DNA from 2 places in the Paenibacillus sp. FSL P4-0184 genome. Region 2 is predicted to be linked to the other one. Evidence: riboswitches for the same ligand, from Rfam matches in the RefSeq annotation. Region 2 holds a riboswitch; the other holds the start of a gene.
What was found. Region 2 has a riboswitch for cyclic di-GMP ahead of MKY52_RS07295 (anti-repressor SinI family protein). Riboswitches for the same ligand answer to the same signal wherever they lie in the genome.
Positions count from the first base shown of each region.

Region 1 (3,148 bases), 2.5 Mb from region 2:
AGCAAAGTAAGCATCGAAAACAAAACTGCCCGGTTTCTTAACCTTGTACCATTTCGCAGCATGGAAACCGTGACTTCCATCATCAACAAAGACTGTGCTGTTATAAGGAATCAAATCACTCATCGTACTCAAGACCGATGCAAGTGAAAGGTTTGGTAAAATCGGAGGCTCTTCGGTATAATCGGAATTTGTCGGTGCTTCGCGTTTTGTGATATTGTTCGTGTCAATATTATTGAGATAGTAAACTAGATTGTCGCGTAGATCTCCAGTCACTGGAATCGTTTTAGAGAACAATATTTTTCCGACAAAAGTCGGATCGCTATCAAACTGAATTAATGTTGCAGGATGATTTTCCCTTTTAAGATTACAAATAGTCATATCACTTAAACGTGACCCGAGAACGATAAATAGATCACTTTGATTCAGCAAGTCATCCCCATGGGTACAACCGCCTACTCCAATTGGACCGTGATAGAGTGGATGATCCCAAGCTATAGCCCCTTTACCACCTGGAGATGTAACTACAGGAATATTAAATGTTTCCGCTAATTGAATTAGCTCACTATGTGCTCCTGAGCGGTTAACGCCCTTACCTGCGATAATTATTGGATTCTTAGAGTTATTTATAGCATCAAGTACACGGTCGATATTAGCATGGCTAACCAGTGATTCGCGTTCAGGGATTACAATATTACATTCCTCTAGCAATTCCGTTTGTACATCAAAAGGAATACAAAGGTGAACTGGACCACGATTACCGCTCAAAGCAATGGATATGGCATGATTAAAGATTGTGTTAAAGTGATCTCCACGTTCAATAAGCTTGCTATATAAGGTGGCAGGTCTAAACATATCAGCTAAATCAGCTAGAAAAGAGGTAGAGTCCTGACATTGGGGAATTCCAAGCTCTTTAATAGATTGATGGCCAGTAATAAATAGGACAGGTAGGTTGTTAGCCTTAGCATGTGCTGCTGCAGTTAATAGGTTTGTTCCACCAGGACCTGAAGTACCAAAAGCTACACCTAGTTTTCCAGTTTTAAGCGCATACCCGGCTGCTTCGAAGCCGGAACTGGACTCATGTCTCCCAGGAATAAATTCAATACCGTAATCTACCATTTTAAGAACAATAGGACAAATGGATTTCCCGATAATACCAAAGGAATGGGTAACACCTAGGTTCCGTAGTGCTTCCGACATGTAATCTGCGACTGTCTTCAAAAAATACACCTCACAAGTTGATTGTTATTTTAAAATCAAACATTAGAAAACCTGTGCTCTGAATTAGGGCACAGGTTGGTGGCATAAATCGCCATAGAGACTGAACAATTGTTCAGTCGTTTTGGTTTTCTGCAACCTGGCAGTCATGGCCTCTGATTAAAAAAATGAGGCTGTAGATCCATGGTTTTGCGTCATCCTCTTTCGAAGATTTTGCCAATATTAATTTTAAAATTTATAAGAAGAATTTTCCTTTACAATATATTCCTAGAGAACCTTTGTCAATATATTTTCGCAAATTAACTCGAATTTTGACGAAAGTATTGTCCAACCTATGAAATAATAGATATAAAAAAACTCCCCCTAAGTCAAAACTTAGGAGGAGTTTTTGGACTTGTTTATATGATTTGCAAGTGACTTAAAACTTGAAAATATGGATAGTCTTCTGTAGATTAAACACAGCCTGTGTCATTTTCTCAGTTTCTTCAGCAACAGACTGCAGGGCATTAATTTGTTCATTCATAGCGGCGGATACTTCCTCGGTGCCGGCAGCGGTTTGCTGTGTGATCGCAGAGATATTCTCTATTGCACTTGAGATTTTCAAGGCACTTTCCAACATCAGATCACTTTCAGCAGAGAAGGAAGAGATTTGCTCGGTAATATACTGCACACTTTGCACAATTTGAGCAAAGATATGAGCAGATTGAGTGATCATCTCATTCTGTACCTGTACGACTTCTTCGTTGATAGCGATATTGTCAATCGCTTGTTTGATATCAGTTTCGATGCTCCGAACTAAGCCAAAGACTTCCTTCGTTGAAGCCGTTGATTCCTCGGCAAGTTTACGAACCTCCTGTGCGACTACAGCAAATCCTCGACCATGCTCTCCGGCGCGTGCTGCTTCGATGGAGGCATTCAGCGATAAGAGGTTGGTCTGCTCAGCGATCTCTGTGATGGTTTTTGTAATCATCGTAATTCCGCGAGCATTATGAGACAGGGCTTCGATAGTATCAGCTACTTTTTGAGTAGCCTGGATGTTTTTGCGCATGCCTTCAGCTTGAGTATCAACGGACTGCCGTCCTTGTTCAACTAGTTCTAATGTATGTATTGAACGTCTGTTCATTTCTTTCGTTGAGTTCGTATAATTGGATACTTTATTCTCAATATCTTTAATAGATTCTGTCATTTCAGCGATATCCGTAGATATTTCATTTGCACCAAGAGCTAGCTCGTTAGACGAAGAGGCTACCTGTGCCATGACAATTTTCAAATTCTGATTCTTATCTTCGATTCCACGGCTTGCATCCATAACTTGACGAGTGATTTGTGATGCTTCTGTCAAAATCTTCTTGAGCTTGTCAATCATAGTATTAAAGGAACGACTTACGTCCCCCATAGACCCGTTCTCATCGGCTCTACTAGTAAAATCCCCTTTTGAAATACTATGAGATACATTCGCGATGTCATCAAAAGAAGATGTAAGCGTTCTCTCGATAAAGCGGGCCACTGGGAAGGTTAGAGCAGCAAGAACAACGATTAGAACAATACCCAAAATAATGTTGCCTAAGATCATAAAAGTAACTAAAACAGGAATGGCAAATAGTGCGGCAACGAGGTAACATCCGGCAACAATTCTTTGTTTTAACGGAAGTTTATGCATCCAGTTCATTGGTATAATGTCCTCCTTATTAATATTATGTATTGGTGTTATTATATGGGATTTAAAGGTGATTGGTCTATAGTAAGAACTGACATAAATCTTCTTTTCGGAGTAGTTCTTTAGATTTCGTGTCAAAAATCCTCATAAATAGCGGAAATTTTTGCGATAGCAGACTTTACCATCTCTAAAAGTTCTTGCGGTGAAAGTACAATAACTGAGGGACTAAAAGAAAGGATTATCCGGCAGGCCGACTCGATCGTATTAAATTCGGCA
Region 1 covers NZ_JBBORN010000001.1:4,200,462-4,203,609, forward strand. The annotation lists gene MKY52_RS18365 (thiamine pyrophosphate-binding protein) at 1-1,227, opposite strand, end outside; cyclic di-GMP riboswitch class I at 1,346-1,443, opposite strand; gene MKY52_RS18370 (methyl-accepting chemotaxis protein) at 1,634-2,884, opposite strand; gene MKY52_RS18375 (helix-turn-helix transcriptional regulator) at 3,007-3,148, opposite strand, start outside.
Region 1: linked by a shared signal. The riboswitch ahead of MKY52_RS18365 (thiamine pyrophosphate-binding protein) and the one ahead of MKY52_RS07295 (anti-repressor SinI family protein) in region 2 are both predicted to bind cyclic di-GMP.

Region 2 (3,148 bases):
ATGGAACCAGGGATTCAAACCGGATCGATTGTCGCTTTAAAACCCGGAGGAGATATGAATCGCTTCAAAAAAGGCGATGTGATCACCTTTAGAAATGAAGAAAACCTGCTCATTACTCACCGTGTTGTAGAAGCAACAATGAACAACGCTACTGGTGAAGCCATGTATCGCACGAAAGGCGATAACAATGATGCGCCTGATATGAACCCTACCAGTTCCACGAATGTTGTAGCTGAGTATACCGGGGTCACCGTACCTTACGTAGGTTACGCTATGAATTTCGCAGTTTCCAAAGCTGGAAGTGTTGTGCTCATGATTGTACCAGGCTTGATGCTCCTGCTCTATGCCCTGTATTCATCATGGAAGGCTGTAGCTGCACTCGAAAAGAAAAATGCTGCTATACTTCCCACCTCTCCACCTCCAACTGAAATACAGTAATCCGTTGATTGTCCGCTTCCGCTTACGAACCGGAAGTTACAATATATAACTTTTATAAAAAACCACAAAAACCGAGGAGGAATTTTAATTATGGGTATCAAGAAAACATTGGGTCTTGGCGTAGCATCAGCAGCACTGGGTTTATCATTGATTGGTGGAGGAACTTTCGCTTACTTTAGCGACACTGCAACAAGTACCTCTACATTCGCAGCTGGTACACTGGATTTGAACTCTGACCCATCTGTTATCGTTAATCTGGATAAATTGAAACCAGGTGATACTATCAAAAGAGATTTCAAACTGAATAATGATGGTAACATCGATATCGGCTCTATTGTTCTCAAAACAAAATACTCCGTTAATGACGTGGGTGGTAACAACAATGGTGTTGATTTAGGTAAATTCATTAAAGTTAAATTCCTGCAAAATAAGGACAAGAGCGGTAACATTATTCCGGATATTGTAGTTTATGAAACAACACTGGCTGATTTGCAAAATTCAACACCTGATCTCGTAGAAAAATTGCCGTTCATAGGCAATGAAGCATCCGGTATTAAAGCAGGTACATCTGATAGCTTCACCGTTAAGTTCGAATTTGTGGATGACGGTAAAGATCAGAACATTTTCCAAAAAGATGTGTTGACACTGACTTGGGATTTCTTTGCTAAACAAGCCAGAGGAACTGACTACTAATCTAATAAGTCTTCCATTCGAAGAGCAGCAGATTCTTATTCCGGAAAACGGATAAGTAGATGCTGCTTTTCTCTTTACAATAAACTTTGTCGAATTTAATGATATTTGCTATACTAATAACAAAAATAACGGAGGGGCGTCAGCATAGTGCCACAAAATATGGGCCAACGTATCCAGCATCTCCGCCTAGAAAAGGGATTGTCCCTATCTGAGCTTGCGGACAGAGCGGATGTTGCTAAGTCGTATCTTAGCAATGTGGAGAGAAACATCCAATCCAATCCTTCAATCCAGTTTATCGAAAAGATCGCCGATGCGCTTCAGGTATCCATCCACGCTTTGCTCTATGGAGAACCTAATGATGCTGAGGAGTCACCTTTAGATTCGGAATGGTTCCGATTGGTGCAGGAAGCTATGGCCTCAGGCATAAGCAAACGCGAATTCAAGGAGTTTCTGGACTACCAGAAATGGCGCCTTGATCAGAAGGATTAATATTCCACCTGACCTGATAAGATCCTCTTCTACTCATACTATTAAACATAAACGCCTTCGCCCTCCTACCATGGACCGCGAAGGCGTTTGAATTCTAGCAGAATATAAGGACCAAGTCTGAAACTTATAGATTCTTATATAAAGAAAAAGAGCACAGCGATAACTCGCTGTGCTCTTTTGATATCTAATGCTCTGAATGTATCACTGCACGGCTTGCACAGTCTTCTCATGAAAGAAGCGACGAATTTCATCTGCCTTTATGCCAGCCTTCTTAGCTGCTAATAATAAATGGACCCACTCTACGTCTAGATCAATGACCTGCTGTTCTCTGTTGCTTCCCTGGTTGGACTTGTCCAAAAAATCTCCTCCTAAGATTTTAGTCCCCAGGCAATCCGGCTGTCATAGTATTTCTACCTTAGACCCGCGACTTTGTGCCCCTGCCTTTCGGCAGGTTTACCTTTTACTGGACCCTTTACACGAAAGGATCTACTTTGAATATATGAAAATCGCTAACTGCAATAACATTATACTATACTAAAGTGGAAAAGTGTGTCGATTTCTGATTAGTTTTTCCATTAAAAAACAAAAAATAGAAGCGCTTTTGTGCGATAACTTGTCCTTTTAACACGATACTCGTCCTATTCATAAAATTAATTAAGCCGATAGAATGATACTTCCTTCCCTATTAGTTAAAAATAAGGATATTAGAATCATTTTAGTGGGCCTTAGGAATGGGTAATGAGAAGAAACAGCGTTCTTTTCATTAGAACAAGCTAACCCATACCATTTTGCGAACGTATTGGACGAAAGAAAGAATTGATTACACGTGTGGAAAGTAGCACAATAAGATGAGAAATGAAACCGCAATCATCACAGCTCCAGTAAGCGTTGACACAAAATGTCACGTATGGAGTTCATCCGTTAAGGAGGATGTATTCATGGCAGCCAAAGAGCCCTATAACGAATCCATTTGGAGTAAGTATTACGGACCCAATTTAGGCTACATTCAAGAAAGATATGAACAGTTTGTGAAAGATCCTTCCACCGTAGAGAATAATTATCGCGAGCTTTTTACAAATTCGGGTCCCCCACCCCTAACACCGGATAGCGAACCGGCTCCACAGCCTCGCATTTCGGGAGACACCGAATGGCTTAGAAAGGCAGTAAGAGCTTCCAAGCTAATCGCTAATATTCGTATATATGGCCATATGGCCGCTGATATTGATCCGCTTGAGCGCGATCACAATCCCATGGCTAAATATCTTGAACTCGAAACCTATGAGCTGACTCGTGAGGATCTGCTCGCACTACCTGCCACGCTCATTTGGGAGAATGCGCCGAATGATGTGCATACCGGATGGGATGCAGTTCAGCGTATGCGTCAGGCTTACACCAAGACAATCGCCTATGAATTCGGGCATGTGCATGAAGAACAAGAACTGAAATGGTTGAACAGACAGGCAGAATCCACAAGCTCACCAGCGCCTTTAAATAATGCAGAACGTAAAGAGCTGCTAAACCGCCTGAT
Region 2 covers NZ_JBBORN010000001.1:1,701,876-1,705,023, forward strand. The annotation lists gene sipW (signal peptidase I SipW) at 1-438, shown strand, start outside; gene MKY52_RS07285 (TasA family protein) at 529-1,131, shown strand; gene MKY52_RS07290 (helix-turn-helix domain-containing protein) at 1,291-1,620, shown strand; gene MKY52_RS07295 (anti-repressor SinI family protein) at 1,822-1,977, opposite strand; cyclic di-GMP riboswitch class I at 2,004-2,088, opposite strand; gene MKY52_RS07300 (2-oxoglutarate dehydrogenase E1 component) at 2,559-3,148, shown strand, end outside.